3 regions of the Vibrio artabrorum genome follow, and region 2 is predicted to be linked to each of the others. Evidence: predicted binding sites of a transcription regulator. Region 2 holds the regulator's gene; each other region holds the start of a gene.
What was found. Region 2 encodes CRP, which controls carbon source genes, mostly activating them, when cyclic AMP is high. Its sites were predicted from a motif close to TGTGANNNNNNTCACA; they were not measured.
Positions count from the first base shown of each region.

Region 1: a site for CRP is predicted at 3,500-3,515, ahead of deoD (purine-nucleoside phosphorylase). Genes of this name have one in related genera too.
Region 3: a site for CRP is predicted at 2,757-2,772, ahead of OCU36_RS11455 (CTP synthase). Genes of this name have one in related genera too.

Region 1 is NZ_AP025459.1:532,533-538,836, reverse strand. Features, by position in the region: gene OCU36_RS16500 (DEAD/DEAH box helicase) at 215-1,546, opposite strand; gene OCU36_RS16495 (Lpp/OprI family alanine-zipper lipoprotein) at 1,910-2,176, shown strand; gene OCU36_RS16490 (L,D-transpeptidase family protein) at 2,314-3,285, opposite strand; gene deoD (purine-nucleoside phosphorylase) at 3,631-4,341, shown strand; gene OCU36_RS16480 (lactate dehydrogenase) at 4,459-5,928, shown strand; gene OCU36_RS16475 (tetratricopeptide repeat protein) at 6,114-6,304, shown strand, end outside.
Region 2 is NZ_AP025458.1:2,736,633-2,742,936, reverse strand. Features, by position in the region: gene astA (arginine N-succinyltransferase) at 1-503, shown strand, start outside; gene astD (succinylglutamate-semialdehyde dehydrogenase) at 543-2,000, shown strand; gene OCU36_RS12470 (DUF1338 domain-containing protein) at 2,124-2,915, shown strand; gene crp (cAMP-activated global transcriptional regulator CRP) at 3,126-3,758, opposite strand; gene OCU36_RS12460 (phosphoribulokinase) at 3,998-4,867, opposite strand; gene OCU36_RS12455 (YheU family protein) at 4,945-5,157, opposite strand; gene OCU36_RS12450 (hydrolase) at 5,253-6,245, opposite strand.
Region 3 is NZ_AP025458.1:2,565,822-2,572,125, reverse strand. Features, by position in the region: gene relA (GTP diphosphokinase) at 1-1,681, shown strand, start outside; gene mazG (nucleoside triphosphate pyrophosphohydrolase) at 1,909-2,724, shown strand; gene OCU36_RS11455 (CTP synthase) at 2,857-4,497, shown strand; gene eno (phosphopyruvate hydratase) at 4,576-5,874, shown strand; gene ftsB (cell division protein FtsB) at 6,227-6,304, shown strand, end outside.

The sequences.
Region 1 (6,304 bases), on a different replicon from region 2:
TGGTTTTTTTTCAACGATACACTTTTGAGCAAAGCCTTACTGGTCAATATCCTTCAGCCTATTTTCTCTTTTTAAGTAGAACCGTTCCCCATTCCACCTACCGTAGTTCGAAGAGCAAAGACAAAAAAACCGCCATCGCCGGCGGTTTTTATTTGCATTAGCTTTTATAAAGATCGGTTTTTATCAACCTTCGATTATCACTGTGGTGAGTTGATTACTCGTCGTCCACTTTTGGAGCCACTTTCTTCTTAGGGATAAATACGCTATCACCCACGGCCACATTCTGGTGGAAGCTCTTATCGCGCTTAACCGGTTTCTTCGGCGTTTTCTTAGCTTGAGTCGCTGTCTTCTTCTTAGCCGGGCCACCTTTCACAAAAGTCGGTTTACGTGGCTTGATGCCTTTAAACTTACCTTTTAAGCCTTCAAGCACTGAGAAAGTAAGATCTTGTTGGAGGTAAAGCTCAACACGCTTAAAGCTATCCCAGTCTTTTGGGCCAACCAAAGAGATTGCATCACCTTTGTTGCCAGCACGACCCGTACGACCCACACGGTGTACGTACTCTTCGGTGTGCTTTGGCATATCAAAATTAATAACGTGGCTTACGTTTGGAATATCAATACCACGTGAAGCAACATCGGTTGTTACTAAGATCTTGTAAACCGCACGCTCAAACTGACTCATGATGGCATTACGTTGTGTTTGGTTGAGGTTGCCGCTCAATGCCACTGCTTTCAGCTTCTTCTCGTTTAGCTTATCCGTTAGGCGATCCGTATCAGCGCGCGTTGCAGTGAAGATCATCACCTGGCGGTATTCCGCCTCTTCCAGAACTCGGTCTAAAATCGCTTCTTTGTGATCTAAGTGGTCACACAGGTAAAACTTCTGAGTAATATCAAGGTGTTGTTCGTTAGACACGCCTACAGAGATACGCTTCGGTGCGTCTAGCATTTCATTAGCAATGCCATTGACTTCCGCATGATCAAGCGTCGCAGAAAACATCAACGTTTGACGACGACGGTGTTTAGCGGCATTCGCGATACGACGTAATTCAGGAGCAAAACCTAAATCCAACATACGGTCAGCTTCATCAAGGATCAACGTTTCAACACCATCTAAGAACAATGAACGATGCTCTAGATGGTCGGCAAGGCGGCCTGGAGTCGCGACGATAAAACGCGGGTACTTACGCAGCGCTTTAACTTGATCGTTAAAGTTCTCTCCACCCAAAATAAGCGCCGCTTCGTAAGATAAGCCACCAAGCATACTACGCAGTTCGCCGTAAACTTGTTTCGCTAACTCACGAGTAGGAGCCAAAATTACACCACGAGGATCTTTAGCAGAAAACGCTTTTGTTTTTAATGCTTTGTGAATCATTGGTAACACAAACGCCAATGTTTTGCCTGATCCCGTTTTTGATGAAGCCAATAGATCCTTACCAGCAATAGCAACAGGGATCGCTTTTGTTTGGATCTCTGTCGCTTTCTTGAAGTCGTAATGTTTTAAGTTCTTCAGTAAGCGGTTATCTAAGCCTAAATCTTTAAAGTGCAAAGGACTCTCCAGTCATGATGGTATTGAATAAAATTAATTTAACGTAACATGATACCGCGAAAGTGCTTTATAAGGATAGAGATCACCGTAAATTTATCCTTGAATCTATCGTTAGCTAGAACATTGTATCTATTGCTAGCAAAGGGATAGCGTCACGATACATCGTCAAAGCCGACTTCAAATATGTCGCATCTCAAAAATGAGACACATTGTGATGCTTAGCTAGTTACCTTCATAATTTAACGATTTCTTTAGTTATTGATTTTGCGCTTAAAAAATTAGTCGCTACAATCATTAATGAAGCGACTATATGATAAAGAATGTATAGCGCATCTTTTGATGATAAATAAGCAAGGAGTTCTTATGAATAAGACGTTAATCGCAGCTGCAGCCTCAGTTTTCATTTTAGCTGGTTGTTCTTCTGAGCCAGAAGAAGCTGCAATGTCAGAGATGGACCAATTGACGAACCAAGTTGCTGAACTAAGCAACGAAGTTGAAGCGCTTAAGAGTGACAAAGCGGCAGCTGAGATGAAGGCTCAAGAAGCATCTGAAGCCGCAATGGCAGCAAAAGAAGAAGCGGATCGTGCGAACGAACGTATCGACAACATTGCACAGTCTTACACGAAGTAGTCAGACATACGCAATGAAGCTGTAGATTATATCAGTCGCAAAATGCAGTAAATTGATATCACCACCTCCAAATAGAGGTGGTGTTTTTTATTTAAGGGAGAGAGCAAGCAGAAATCCGTTTCAAGGAACCTATCGAACTAAAACTCAATCATAGGGGGTGTGATTTCAACAGGGACGCCGTTTTGGGCAAAGATAACCGCTTTCGCCTTTGCGCTAGGAATATCGGCATCTTGAAGCCACCATTTTAATTCAACCGGAATTTGCAGCAATTTCTTAGATCCATCACTTCGCGTCAATGGTTCATGTGCTTCTACAAACACACTTCTATCCGGTTCCAATGACACTTTGATCGGTTCATTAATAATGGTGACTTGTTCACCACGCTGCACTTGCTCAAAAAGCCACTCTATATCTTTGGGTTCCATTCGAATGCAACCAGAGCTGACCCGTAAACCTATTCCGAAATCCTTGTTGGTGCCGTGGATCAAATAGTCACCGGCACCATAAGCAAGTCGCAATGCATAATCACCAAGCGGATTTTCCGGCCCTGCAGGCACCACTTGAGGTAATTCAATGCCTTTTTCTCGGTACTCTTCACGGATTGAATTCGGTGGAGTCCAAGTTGGGTTGGGTCTTTTTTGGCTTATTTTAGTGATCATCTCAGGAGTATCACGCCCGATTCGACCGATGCCGACAGGAAACACGTGCACCTGATTTTTTTCAGGCTCAAAGTAATACAGCCTTAGCTCTGCAAGATTGATGACGATGCCTTTCCTTGGCGTATCAGGCAAAATTAAACGACTAGGGATGCTTAACACATAACCTTCTGCGGGCAGAAAAGGATCCACCCCTTTATTTGCAGCCATTAAAGAGAGAAAGCCAATATCATATTGCTTTGCAATGTTGGCCAACGTCTCGCCAGCAGCCACTTCGTGTTGTTGTATGCGCCCTACAATGCGACTTTCTGCAGGAGGAAGTTCAAATGTTGCTGCAGACACCCACGGTGAAGCGACTCCAATAATCAAAAAGCTTCTAACCGCAAGCAGGGCTATCTTACGTAGTTGTGTTCTCATAAAGTGAAAAAACGTCGCGTGAGCGCAGTAAGACATACATTTCCTTGGATTACCTTTTATCTAAGTTTAGATTATCGTTGATTTAACATCTCTACAACGGTTACTTATCGCTAAACACCTATAGGTTTACGTTACCAGACATATTTACCCTCTTGTTGCATATCGATTTGGTCACGCAAAATCGATTGCCTTTGCGCTTTCAACAGATTTAGTTATCTATATCAATAAAACTGTATAACTGAGGCCATTTTGTGACAAACATCTCATGGGGCCTCGTTTTAACTCGCTAATATTGCCTCAACAAAACGAATTCAATTCAACAGAATCGGTAATTGATTAATCCTGTTCCTATAATTACCGTTTAAACTTTGGAGAACGACCATGGCAACACCTCATATAAATGCTCAAGCTGGTGATTTCGCAGAAACAGTACTGATGCCGGGCGACCCGCTTCGCGCAAAATACATTGCAGAAACCTTCCTTGATGACGTGAAGCAAGTTTGTGACGTTCGCAACATGTTTGGCTACACAGGTACTTACAAAGGTAAAAAAGTATCTGTTATGGGCCACGGTATGGGTATCCCATCATGCTGCATCTACGTACATGAGCTAATCGCAGAGTTCGGTGTGAAAAATGTGATCCGTGTAGGTAGCTGTGGCGCAGTACGTGACGACGTTAAACTCATGGATGTTGTTATCGGTATGGGTGCATCAACTGACTCAAAAGTAAACCGTATTCGTTTCAACAACCACGATTTTGCGGCTATCGCTGATTTCGGTCTTCTAGAAGAAGCCGTTAAACAAGCTCGTGTACAAGAAGTTCCAGTTAAAGTTGGTAACGTATTCTCTGCCGACCTTTTCTACACACCAGAAGCTGACCTTTTCGAAAAAATGGAAAAATTAGGTATCCTTGGTGTTGATATGGAAGCGGCTGGTATCTACGGTGTGGCTGCGGATCTAGGCGCGAAAGCACTAACTATCCTTACCGTATCTGATCACATCATCCGTGGTGAGAAACTGAGTTCAGAAGATCGTCAAAAGTCATTCAATGATATGATGACCGTTGCGCTTGAAACAGCAATCAACATTTAATCGCTAGACTCAAGCTAACTTTCTTGCACTAGCTCCTTTTTGACGATACATAGATTGAAACGCAATACCTCGCAACCAAGCTCGCTTGGTTGCCTAAATAACCCCGAGGGGGCGATCGTGTCCAACGACAAGCTGCCAAAAGATGCGGATGGATTACAACTCAACTTTTGTAAAACATTGGCGTGTGACAACTTTGGCTTGAGCGATGCAAAACTCTATGTTTTGCAACATGCGAATCCTAAGCGTCCAGCGATGGTTTGTCGTGAGTGTGGATCTTTCCCCCCCTTACTTAATAATCGTGAAGTGTTAAACGAACTTCATCGTTTAAGACAACTTCACAGCGATGGCCTTCCTGCTTGTCGTAATGATGATTGCGATAACTTCGGCCTATCGGTTCATACCCATAAACATCTCTATCACGCCTTTGGTTACAGTGGTGACAGGCAACGCTATCGATGCAAAGACTGCCAATCAACGTTTGTTGACAAGTGGTCTGGGTCCAACAAAAAACTCCAGTTTCAAGAAAACCTCATGGGCTTATTGTTTATGAGTTATTCTGTCCGTGAGATCTGCAGAAAATTAGCAATCAATCCCAAGACTTTCTATGACCATGTTGAGCATATCGCAAGCCGCTGTCGTCGAAAATTAGCAATGATTGATGCAAGATGGGTCAATCATGCTGAAGAGTATCAATTTGCTTCGCATTATCAGCGTTTACAACCAAAAAGTAATAATGGTGTGCTTTGGATCGCCACAGGTGAAGCGCATTCTGGCTATATCCTCTGTCAGCATGTCAACTATTCTCAGCATGAAGAACCGTCGGGGAAAGTTGACCATGATCCTTACGATGACGTTGCACGCTTTGTCTCAAAAGCGTATTCGTCAGAGGCAAATTTCGATCTCCCTCCACCATCCGACAAACTGAAAGAGCGCATTGAGCAGCAATACCAAGTGATTCTTGCTCGGGGTAATGTTGAAGACCCAATGGGTAACCTCACTGCATTCAGTTACCCTTCTAAAGGTGCCCTCATTCGACCACCTTATACCTCATATGCTCATTTCTTGCATGTGCTTGATATGTGTAAAGAAAACAAACACGTCACGATCTATATGCCACAAGAACCCTTGTTAAGATCCGCCGCACTAAGCGTCTGTTTACCACGCATTCAGAGTCTAAATATTGACTTAATGTACGTAGAAGAAGATTCTGGCTGGCAAGACGACCAACGTTTTGAAAAGATCGACATCGTTCATATGAGTTGGTGGCGCGATCGCTGGGCTATCGCAAATCAAGGCGACAATCAGAAAGGCATCTGCTACTTAACCGGTAATAATTCAAAACAAAAGCCGTGGTTTAATACCACTTCTATCCAACAAACTAAATTCTATCAGCAGCGCTTCCAAATGTTATTTGATAGTTTTATCAATGAACCTAGGCGGAAGCTTCGCCCAGGAGGCATCTTACCATTGCTGGACATATTTAGAGCTTGGCACAATCTATGCTACCAAGATAAGCAAGGGCTCACCGCTGCGCAACGCCTAGGTGTGACAGAGCGGCCACTAACCCTAAAGCAACTGCTCTCATAACAGCTAAACGTGTTGGTATTTCTTCTGGAACTCATTGATTTAAAGTGACAACATGAGGTCACACCTATAATTTTAAAAGATAGTTGTTTTTTTGACGCTCTAAGAGAGATAAATGATGCTTATCCTTGATAACACTCTTATAATGATTGTGTTATCAATATGCTCGATAATTATGGATCTAAGCCTTGGATAAAAATCAGCACCTTCTTGAAACAGAACTAGAACAACTCAAAACTCGCATCGACTCTGAGCCATCAGTGATCCTAGAGATCACACAGCAATGCCTCTTCAGATCAGAGCAAGTTTTGTTTGAAGAGGGCGCGATCCAGTCACTGATGTTAATGGCCAGATGCTGCTGGAACCTGATGGATTACCA
Region 2 (6,304 bases):
GTAACTCGCCTTTTTGGCAATGGCTGCAAGAGCACTTTTTCTCGATTGATTTCACGCTTGCGGATTATCTAACCGGTATTGGCAAAAAAGGCTTCATTGCTGACCTCATGCCGAAACTGCCTATTTATGTGAACCTATTGAGCCAAGAAGCTCAGGCGGTAATCGGAGAGGTACATGATAATACGCGTCCGGCGCTTAAACTGCTGGAGCGTGAAGGTTTCACTAATCGCGGCTACGTCGACATCTTTGATGCAGGCCCAACGGTTGAGTGTGATCTAAGAAACATCGAATCAGTGCGGCACTCAATTCGCTCTCAAGTTCAAATTGCAGATCACGCCAGCTCTAAAGATTTCCTAATTGGCAATACCTCGTTTGAGAACTTCCGCGCTGTCGCGGCGAAAGCGGCGTATGACCAAGTGACTAACACCGTGATTTTATCACCTGAAGTCGCAAGCGCTCTTGAAGTAAAGGAAGGCGAATTCGTTCGTATATTGGCTCAATAATAGCGGCGATTATCTGTCGAAGATGTTAAGGATAAAAATATGACTCAGTGGATAGCAGGACAATGGGTAGCAGGTCAAGGTGACGCCATGACATCGGTAAGCCCATACAATAATGAAGTTGTGTGGCAGGGCGATAGCGCAACACCAGCACAGGTTGAATCTGCTGTAACAGCCGCTCGTGAGGCTTTCTTAGTTTGGAAGAAGCTGAGCTTTACAGAGCGTGAAGCGATCGTGTTGAACTTTGCCGAGAAGGTAAAAGAGAACAGCGAAGAAATCGCACAAATCATCGCAAAAGAGACAGGCAAGCCGATTTGGGAAACGCGCACTGAAGCGGGTGCGATGGCAGGCAAAATCGCTATCTCTATTCGTGCTTACCATGAACGTACCGGTGGGGCATCACGTGAAGCCGCTGGCAACCAGATTGTACTGCGTCATCGTCCATTGGGCGTGATGGCGGTATTTGGTCCTTATAACTTCCCGGGTCACCTACCAAACGGTCATATTGTTCCTGCGCTGCTATCGGGTAATACCGTGGTATTTAAGCCGTCAGAGCAAACACCTTGGACGGGGGAGTTCGTCATGAAGCTGTGGCAAGAGGCGGGTCTTCCAGCTGGTGTGATTAACCTAGTACAAGGCGCTAAAGAGACAGGCATCGCACTGGCTGAGGCTAAAGGTCTTGATGGTGTGCTATTTACCGGTAGTGCTAATACCGGTCATATCCTTCACCGTCAATTCGCGGGCCAACCGGGCAAGATGCTGGCGCTAGAGATGGGCGGCAACAACCCGATGGTGATCAGTGATCAATTTGGGGATGTTGACGCGACGGTTTACACCATTATCCAGTCGGCTTTCATCAGTGCGGGTCAACGTTGTACATGTGCACGTCGCTTGTATGTGCCTGTTGGAGAGAAGGGCGATCAACTACTGGATAAGCTCGTTGCTGCGACCTTGAAGATTCGTGTCGATCAGCCATTCGCTGAGCCAGCACCCTTCATGGGTCCGCAGATCTCTGAAGCTGCGGCTAAGTTCATTCTGGACGCGCAAGCGAATCTGCAATCGTTAGGCGGTGTCAGCCTAGTCGAAGCAAAAGCGGGTCAAGCGGCGTTTGTTTCTCCTGGCATCATCGATGTAACCAACATTGCTGAACTGCCGGATGAAGAGTACTTCGGTCCATTGCTACAAGTGGTTCGTTACCAGTCACTAGAGCAAGCGGTTGAGCTAGCGAACGACACGCGCTTTGGTTTATCTGCTGGTTTAGTTTCAACCGACGATTCAGAGTGGGAATACTTCGTTGACCATATCCGCGCGGGCATTGTTAATCGTAACCGTCAGTTGACTGGCGCAAGCGGCGACGCACCATTTGGCGGCCCGGGAGCTTCCGGTAACTTACGTCCAAGTGCTTACTACGCGGCGGATTACTGCGCGTATCCGATGGCTTCAATGGAAGGCAGTGAAACTCAACTGCCAGCCACGTTTAGCCCGGGAATTGAGCTTTAGTTTAAATTTAAGTGACAGAATGACTGACTGGCTTATGAAATAAAGGCTGCTGACTTTGTGTCTAAGCCTCGCCTTTTCTAATCCAAATGACTAGCTTGCTAGAATCTTTGATAAGGAGTCTCCATGACACCCGATCTACTCTTTAAATCACTATGGGATGATTACATTGATAGGCTTTGCCCATCGGCAGAAAAAGTTCATCGTCTACTGAAAGAAGACGAAGCGCTGATTAATGATCACATTGCACTGCGTACTTTCAATGTTGATCCTTTGGGGATTGACACACTCGCTAAGCCTTTTCTGGCTTTAGGTTATAAGGCGTGTGGCGATTACTTGTTTGAAAGCAAGAAGTTGGTGGCTAAGCACTATGAGCACCCAGATCCCACCCAACCTAAAGTGTTTATTAGTGAGTTGAAGGTCGAAGCGTGTTCCAGTGATTTACAGCAGATCGTGGCTAAGTTGGTTGAGCAAGTGGACGCAAGCAAGCTTCAAGGTTATGAGTTCTTGTTTGGTGGCCGACTTTGGGATCTGAGCTTCGCGGATTTCCAAGTGTTAGCAAAAGAGAGCGAATATGCTTCTTGGTTAGCGGCTCATGGCTATGGTGCAAATCACTTTACGGTGAGTGTGAATCAGCTTAAGCACTTCGAGGAGGTACAGAGTGTGAATGACTATTTGAGAGAGTCGGGCTTCACAATCAATGCATCTGGAGGTGAGGTTAAAGGCTCTCCAGAGGTTTTATTAGAGCAATCATCAACAATGGCGGATAAAGTCCCAGTATCATTTGTTGATGGCAATGAGATGATTCCTGGTGGCTTCTATGAGTTTGCGAAGCGTTATGTGATGGATAATGGTGAGCTATACACTGGGTTTGTGGCGGCATCAGCAGATAAAATTTTTGAGAGTACTAACGGGTAGATATAAGAGTTGAGGTTCGGGCTTCTCCCTGCGAGAGACAAATCGTCATTCCATAGACCGACGAAGGAGTAGGGAATCTTTATAGATTTACCCACTTGTTTGAAGAGCTCCCCAACTCGGTCGTCCCTCCTTTTTGGGGATGACGCAAATAAACAAAAAGCCACCAATGTCTCCATTGGTGGCTTTTAAAATTTTAGCGGTTAATCGAGATTAACGAGTGCCGTAGACCACGATAGTTTTACCGTGTGCAGAAATTAGGTTCTGCTCTTCTAGCATCTTCAAGATACGACCTACTGTCTCACGAGAACAACCAACGATCTGGCCAATCTCTTGACGAGTGATCTTGATTTGCATGCCGTCAGGGTGAGTCATGGCATCGGGCTGTTTCGCTAGATTTAGTAGCGTTTGAGCGATACGACCTGTTACATCAAGGAACGCTAAGTCACCAACTTTTTGGCTCGTTACTTGTAAACGGTTTGCCATTTGCGATGAAAGGCGCATCAGGATGTCTGGGTTCACTTGGATAAGTTGGCGGAATTTCTTGAAAGAAATTTCAGCAACTTCACAAGGAGATTTTGCACGAACCCATGCAGTACGCTCTTGGTCTTCTTCGAAGAGGCCAAGCTCACCAATGAAGTCACCTTGGTTTAAGTAAGAAAGAATCATTTCCTTACCTTCTTCGTCTTTGATAAGAACTGCCACAGAACCTTTAACGATGTAATACAAGGTTTCTGCCTTTTCACCAGCATGAATCAAAGTACTCTTTGAAGGGTACTTATGAATATGACAGTGTGAAAGGAACCACTCTAATGTTGGATCGGTTTGGGGTTTACCTAGAACCATAATATCTTACTTCCTCTGCAGGGTATGCTTGCTGCTTTCCGTATTTTAGCTAAGCCTGGATTGACTTGTAGGGTAAGAGCACTCGTTGAGCGCTGCAAGCTATCTTGTGTTTCGTCTAAGAATAGTATCCTTTTTCCGAGACTATTTCTTGATTTTAATCGTGACCAAGCCACGATTTTTTACGCAAAACTGTGCACATGATCACGGTATGAAAAGTAATCAATAAAAACGTTGTTTTGTTAACCAATTTTTCCGGTTTCGATGAGTTGTTGTAGGATCGGTCTTACGATGAGCTCCATAGCAAAACTCATTTTCCCCCCCGGCACGACTAGCGTGTTATGGCGAGACATAAATGAGCCATCAATCATGGCCAAAAGGTAGGGAAAATCGACGTTTTTTATGCCACGCAAACGTATCACTACGAAGCTTTCGTCTAAACTTGGAATCCCTTTCGCGTTCAGTGGATTTGAGGTATCTACGGTTGGAACACGCTGAAAGTTGATATGGGTCCGTGAAAATTGTGGGGTAATGTAGTTAAGGTAATCATCCATCGAACGAACAATGGAGTCCATTACTGCTTCACGGGAGTGACCACGATCGCGAGTGTCACGAACAAATTTTTGGATCCACTCAAGGTTGACGATGGGCACCATGCCGATCAGCAAATCGACATGTTGGGAAACATTGATGTCACCATCAACTACACCACCATGCAGGCCTTCATAAAACATCACATCGGAGTTTTCAGGGATCTCTTGCCATGGCGTAAAGGTGCCCGGCATTTGATTGTACGGCACGGCTTCATCGAAGGTGTGTAGGTAACGACGTACCTTACCTGTGCCTTCGTTACCGTATTGACGGAAGAACTCCTCTAATGCGCCAAAATCGTTGGCTTGCGGACCAAAGTAGCTGATGTGCTTACCTTGCTCGCGCGCTTTACGGATTTCGACATCCATCTCTGGTCGAGTGAAGCGATGGAAGCTATCCCCCTCAACCCAAGCAGCCTTGACGTTCATCATATTGAACATTTTACGGAAGGCTTCTGAGGTGGTGGTGGTGCCGGCTCCTGATGAACCCGTCACCGCAATTATTGGATGTTTAGCGGACATGACAACCCTTGTCTTTTGAGTAACTTACTTGTTAGCAATCGGTTACTACTATAACACGGCTCCTTAATGAGCGCAGCCTAGAAGCGTTTTGTGACCTGAATATCAACGGTTTCATGTAGCTCAGAAAATACGATACTGATTTCTCCTGAGGCCAATTGATTTTTTACTTGGTCAATCTTGTTTTGAAGTGAAACCTCTACATCACCGTAGTCTGTGCCTTCACGCAGTACGAATTCTTTAATCAGGTTTTCCAGCGTTTCTGGGGCGATGTCTTGCCATGGGATGATCATAAATACTTCTCTCTTTTATGTTCATGGATATGTTCATTCATGAGTAATGAGTGTGCTCAGCAATGTTTTTACTTCTATTGACTAAGGCTCAGTCATTATGCCGAATTTAGAATGCTTTCATAGTAGGCCGGTAACGCTTCTTCTAACCAAAATCTTGGTTTGAGTGTGCTGCCGGTAATAAACCCCACATGGCCACCTTTTTGAAACAGCCGATAATCGATGTTGTCCGGTAGTACGAATTTGGGGATGACGTCATCGGTCATAAACGGATCGTCTTTGGCATGAATGATCTGAGTTGGCAGCTTGATCTTAGTCAGTTTAGGAAGCGCTGAACATTGTGCGTAATAATCTTGAGCATTTTTGAATCCATGCAAAGGTGCGGTAATGCGTTCATCAAACTCATACAGTTTGGTGATGTTGTGAATGGTTTCAGTGGTAATGCCGAGCTTCTCTTGTAGCAGATTGGCCTTTTTCAATGCATTCGATTTTAGCGAGTTGAGCAGGTACTTCTTATAGAGCTTTGAAAAGCCTTGTTCAATACGACTGGAACAACAAGCAAGGTCGAAGGGTGCTGATACAATCGTAGCAGCCGACAGTAACGGGTCATCCGCATATTCAGCGAGGTAGTTGGCCAACATGTTTCCGCCCAAGGAAATACCAACCGCAACCTTCGGGTTATGGGGAAACTGAGCGTGCAGATGTCTTAAGAAGAAGCGTGCATCTTCGACTTCACCGGAATGATATGCGCGAGCCAAACGATTAGGTTTGCCGCTACAGCCTCTAAAGTGCATCATCACTGATAACCAACCATCTTGCGCAAATGCATTCATCAGTCCGTTGGCATAAGGGCTCTCAAAGCTGCCTTCTAAACCGTGGAATAGCACGAAAATGGGTTTACTACCGAGGTTGTTGCTACTTATGTTGTCACTGTCTGGAGATTCACTCCAAGCAAGATCGAGAAAGTCACCATCGGGGGTGTCTAAGGTTTGCCAGTGAGGAGTAAATAATGCCTGTTTTCTAATGAATCTGGGTACTAATGTTTGTAAGTGCGGATTCGATAGGCCGGTGGCTGCGGTAAATATTGTCATAAAACGATCCATGCTTCTTTTTATGGGCATTGATAACGTGTTGAGCTTCTAGCGAAACG
Region 3 (6,304 bases), 170 kb from region 2:
TGCGCCTCTTGCAAACCGTTTAGGCATTGGCCAGCTTAAGTGGGAAATCGAAGATTACGCATTTCGCTATCAACAGCCAGACACCTACAAGCAGATTGCTAAACAACTGTCTGAGCGTCGTATCGTCCGCGAGCAATACATCACAGACTTCGTTGATGATTTAACGGAAGAGATGCTGCGTTCAAACATCAATGCAGAAGTCAGCGGACGACCAAAACACATCTACAGTATCTGGCGCAAAATGCAGAAAAAAGGCTTGGCCTTTGATGAGCTTTTTGACGTACGGGCGGTACGTATCATCGCTGATCAGCTTCAAGATTGTTATGCAGCCCTCGGTATCGTACACACCAAATATAAACACCTACCCAGTGAATTTGATGATTACGTGGCGAACCCTAAGCCAAACGGTTACCAATCGATTCATACTGTGGTTTTGGGTCCAGAAGGCAAGACCATTGAAATTCAGATCCGTACCAAGCAAATGCATGAAGACTCGGAGCTGGGCGTGGCTGCGCACTGGAAGTACAAAGAGGGCGCTTCAAGCGGACGCAGTGGTTACGACGAGAAAATCACTTGGTTGCGTAAACTTATTGATTGGCAAGAAGAGATGTCGGATTCTGGCGAGATGCTGGATGAAGTTCGCAGTCAAGTGTTTGATGACCGTGTTTATGCCTTTACACCACGCGGTGATGTGGTCGATCTGCCGATGGGTGCAACCCCATTGGATTTTGCTTACCATATTCACTCCATGGTTGGACACCGCTGTATTGGTGCTAAAGTCGCGGGACGTATCGTACCGTTTACTCATAAATTATCGATGGGCGATCAGGTTGAAATTATTACCCAGAAAGAACCGAACCCATCACGTGACTGGTTAAATCCAACCACAGGTTTTGTTCATTCGAGTCGGGCTCGTGCCAAAATTAACGCATGGTTCCGTGCTCAAAGCCGCGAGAAGAACCTAGAAGCTGGCCGAGATATCCTTGAAGTGGAACTCGCGAAAATCGGTGCAACGTTAAAAGATGCAGATCAATACGCACTGAGACGCTTTAACGTCAACACGCCTGACGAGCTCTATGCCGGTATCGGCAGTGGCGACTTGCGCATTAACCAAGTGGTTAATCACATCAATGCTTTGGTTAATAAACCCACAGCGGAAGAAGAAGACAAGAAAGCGCTAGAGAAATTGCTTGAGTCGGAAAATAAGCCAGCACAGCAAAGTCGTCCTAAGAAAGATGCAGTTGTAGTGGAAGGGGTTGATAATCTAATGACCCACTTGGCTCGTTGCTGTCAACCTATCCCGGGAGATGTAATCAAAGGTTACATCACTCAAGGTCGAGGCATCTCCGTGCATCGTGCTGATTGTGAGCAATTGGGTGAGCTTAATTTGCACGCGCCAGAGCGTATTATTGATACAGTTTGGGGCAATGGTTTTGTCGGTTCTTACATTCTAACGTTACGTGTTGAAGCCTTAGAGCGTAATGGCTTGTTGAAAGATATCACCGCACTGTTCTCGAATGAAAAGATCAGCGTGACGACAATGAAGAGCCGTACTGACTATAAACGTCAACTGTCGGTCATGGATTTTGACTTGGAGTTGACCAATATTGAGGTTTTAAGTCGTGTGACCAGCCGAGTCGAGCAGATCAAAGATGTAATGAGCGTCAAACGCCTCGGCTAAAATTCTCGTCATACTTGAAGCTGATGGCGTTGTTGCCTGCGCGCACTCGCTCAATCACATAGGCAAGCTATGCTCAGGAGTCTCGCTTGCTTGTCGCCTAGCCACAGCTTCAATTATTTAGAGAATTAGACAGTATCAATAAAGGTGAGTGGTTTTGGCTGCTCACCTTTTTAGTTTTATAAGACGTTATAAATTTAAAAATCAAAGACAGTAATAGGAAGAAAACGATGAATCACCCGATTGAACAACTTGAACAGATCATGACTAAGCTGCGCGATCCAGAAGGTGGCTGTCCTTGGGATTTGAAACAAAATTTTGAAACCATTGTGCCGCATACTATCGAAGAGACCTACGAAGTAGTGGATGCGATTCACAACAAAGACTGGCCGAACCTACAAGAAGAGTTGGGTGACTTACTGTTTCAGGTGATTTTCTACAGCCAACTGGCGAAAGAGCAGGGGCTATTTGAGTTCTCTGATGTGGTTGACGGCATCAATGAGAAGCTCACGCGCCGCCATCCGCATGTGTTTTCTGATACCGAGTTTGCGAACGATGAAGAAATCAATGCCAACTGGGAAGCTGAAAAAGCCAAAGAAAAGGCACAGGCAGGAAAAAATCAAGAAAGTATTCTAGACTCAATACCAAACTCTCTACCTGCACTTTCGCGTGCTACAAAAATTCAAAAACAGGTCGCGAAATATGGTTTCGATTGGGACTCTATTGGTCCAGTTGCGAACAAGGTTTTAGAGGAAGTTGATGAGGTGCTAGAGGAAGCACTTCAAGTGACGCCAAACGAAGATTTAGTGGAAGAAGAGTTGGGGGATTTACTGTTCGCGACGGTTAATTTGGTCCGTCATCTAGGTAAAAACCCAGAATTAGCTCTGGCAAAAGCCAATCTAAAGTTTTCACGTCGCTTTAAAGGTGTGGAACAAATCGTCCGTCAACAAGATAGAGTTTTGACCGATTTTTCACTGCAACAGCTTGATTCCATGTGGGATGAAGTCAAAGTGGCGGAGAAAAGTTCAGCAAAGCTTTTATCATGAATTGATTTGAAGCAAAAAATAAAAAATAGCAGTGTGATAGATTTCACGTTGTGGCGATACGGGGCTTCTGGTATATTTTCATCCCGTCCAGAAGTAATCCATTTCCCTCATTCAACCAATTTCAGGTTAAACATGACGACAAATTACATTTTTGTTACTGGCGGGGTTGTATCCTCTCTAGGTAAAGGTATTGCAGCAGCATCTCTTGCGGCTATTTTAGAAGCTCGTGGTCTTAAAGTGACTATGATGAAGCTTGACCCTTACATCAACGTTGATCCAGGCACAATGAGCCCGACTCAACACGGTGAAGTGTTCGTTACGGAAGATGGCGCTGAAACTGACCTTGACCTTGGTCACTATGAGCGATTCATTCGCACCAAAATGACTAAGCGTAACAATTTCACAGCAGGTCGTGTTTACTCAGACGTTCTCGCTAGAGAGCGTCGTGGTGATTACCTAGGTGCAACCATTCAGGTTATCCCACACATCACTAATGCTATCAAAGAACGTGTAATATCTGGCGCTAACGGTCACGATATCGCGATCGTTGAAGTGGGTGGTACGGTTGGTGATATCGAATCTCTACCATTCATGGAAGCGATTCGTCAGCTAGCCGTAGAACTAGGCCGTGAACGCGCAATGTTCATGCACCTGACTCTTGTTCCTTACCTAGCTGCTGCGGGTGAAGTGAAAACCAAGCCAACGCAACACTCTGTAAAAGAGTTGCTATCGATTGGTATTCAGCCTGACATCCTAGTTTGTCGTTCAGACCGTAACATTCCTTCGAACGAGCGTAAGAAAATTGCTCTGTTCTGTAATGTGCAAGAAAATGCCGTTATTTCTATGCGCGATGTTGACTCTATCTACAAGATCCCTCAGCTTATTAAAGCTCAAGGCACAGATGATCTTGTATGTAAGCGCTTCGGCATTACTGCTCCAGAAGCAGACTTGTCTGAATGGGAGCAAGTCATTTACGAAGAAGCAAACCCAACGGGTGAAGTGACGATTGGTATGGTTGGTAAGTACATTGAACTACCAGACGCATACAAATCCGTAAATGAAGCGCTAAAACACGCGGGCTTGAAAAATCGCCTAAGCGTTACTATTAAATACGTAGATTCACAAGACGTTGAGTCTCGTGGTGTCGAAATTTTAGAAGGCCTAGATGCAATCCTAGTTCCTGGTGGCTTTGGTGATCGTGGTGTTGAAGGTAAGATTCTTGCTGCTCAATACGCTCGTGAAAACAAAGTGCCGTACTTAGGTATCTGTCTAGGTATGCAAGTTGCACTTATCGAGTACGCTCGTAACGTTGCGAAAATGGAAGGGGCACACTCTTCTGAATTCTGTACTGAAACTAAGTACCCAGTTGTAGGTCTTATCACTGAGTGGACTGATGGCGAAGGTAACGTTGAAGAGCGTACAGAAACATCTGACCTTGGCGGCACAATGCGTCTTGGATCACAGCTTTGTCACCTAGCTAAAGGGACGAAAGCTTATGAACTATACGGTAGCGCGACGATCCATGAACGTCACCGTCACCGTTACGAAGTGAATAACAATCTTCGTCCGCAAATTGAAAAAGCGGGCCTAAAAGTATCGGGTCTATCTGCGGACAAGAAACTGGTTGAAGTTATTGAGAACCCGAACCACCCATGGTTCGTTGCTGCTCAATTCCACCCAGAGTTCACTTCAACACCTCGCGATGGTCACCCATTGTTTGCAGGTTTCGTAAAAGCAGCTGGTGAGTACCAGCGTGGCGAATTAGAGAAGTAAAAAATACAGGTAGCTGCGTAAGTTGTGCTGCTACCTTTAAATTTGACATTTATATATTCAACGAGAAGGAAACATTCAATGTCTAAGATCGTTAAAGTTCTAGGTCGTGAAATCATCGATTCACGTGGTAACCCAACTGTAGAAGCTGAAGTACACCTAGAAGGCGGTTTCGTCGGTATGGCTGCTGCTCCATCTGGTGCATCAACTGGTTCACGTGAAGCTCTTGAGCTACGTGACGGCGACAAATCACGTTTCCTAGGTAAAGGTGTTCTTAAAGCGATTGAAGCTGTAAACGGCCCAATCGCTGAAGCGCTAGTGGGTAAAGACGCTAAAGCACAAGCTGACGTTGACCAAATCATGCTTGACCTAGACGGTACTGATAACAAGTCTAAGTTCGGCGCGAACGCTATCCTTGCTGTTTCTCTAGCGAACGCTAAAGCTGCTGCTGCTGCGAAAGGCATGCCTCTATACGAGCACATTGCTGAGCTAAACGGTACTGCTGGTCAGTTCTCTATGCCTCTACCAATGATGAACATCATCAACGGTGGCGAGCACGCTGATAACAACGTTGACATCCAAGAGTTCATGATCCAACCAGTTGGCGCTAAAACTCTTAAAGAAGGTCTGCGTATCGGCGCTGAAGTATTCCACAACCTAGCTAAAGTTCTTAAGTCTAAAGGCTACAGCACTGCAGTTGGTGATGAAGGTGGTTTCGCTCCTAACCTTAAATCTAACGCTGAAGCTCTAGAAGTTATCGCAGAAGCTGTTGCAGCTGCTGGTTACGAACTAGGTAAAGACGTTACTCTTGCTATGGACTGTGCAGCATCTGAGTTCTTCGACAAAGAAGCTGGCATCTACAACATGAAGGGCGAAGGTAAAACTTTCACTTCTGAAGAGTTCAACCACTACCTAGCTGAACTAGCGAACAACTTCCCAATCGTTTCTATCGAAGACGGTCTTGACGAGTCAGATTGGGATGGTTTCAAGCACCAAACTGAACTTCTAGGCGACAAGCTTCAAATCGTTGGTGACGATCTGTTCGTTACAAACACTAAGATTCTTGCTGAAGGTATCGAGAAAGGCGTAGCTAACTCTATCCTTATCAAGTTCAACCAAATCGGTTCTCTAACAGAGACTCTAGCTGCTATCAAGATGGCTAAAGACGCTGGCTACACTGCAGTAATCTCTCACCGTTCTGGCGAAACTGAAGATGCAACTATCGCTGATCTAGCGGTAGGTACAGCTGCAGGTCAAATCAAGACTGGTTCTATGAGCCGTTCTGACCGTGTTGCTAAGTACAACCAACTTATCCGTATCGAAGAAGCTCTAGGTTCTAAAGCACCTTTCAACGGTCTTAAAGAAGTTAAAGGTCAATAATCTCTCGTAGATTATTAATCTAAGCTTTGAATGCCTCGCTTATGCGGGGCATTTTTTTTGCCTAAAATTCGTCATTCCATAGAGCGACGAAGGAGAGAGTAGGGAATCTCCTCAAAAATTCGGCTCGCTGTAAGAGATCGCCAACTCATTCGTCCCTCATTCTTGAGGATGACAGTATTGGTTTCGTCATTCTAGACTGACGAAGGAATAGGGAATCTCATCACGGGTTTCGAATAACAATATTTTCCCGACTAATTAATTCCCTTTCACCACACATCTCGCACCACTAGGCGCATTATGGTATATATGTCCCTTACTCCAGTTCCTTATTTTTCAATCGGCGAAAGGTGTTATGCGAATTTTTGCTTTAGTACTATTTTTAGTGTTGGGTTGGCTACAACATACACTGTGGCTCGGCAAAAATGGTATC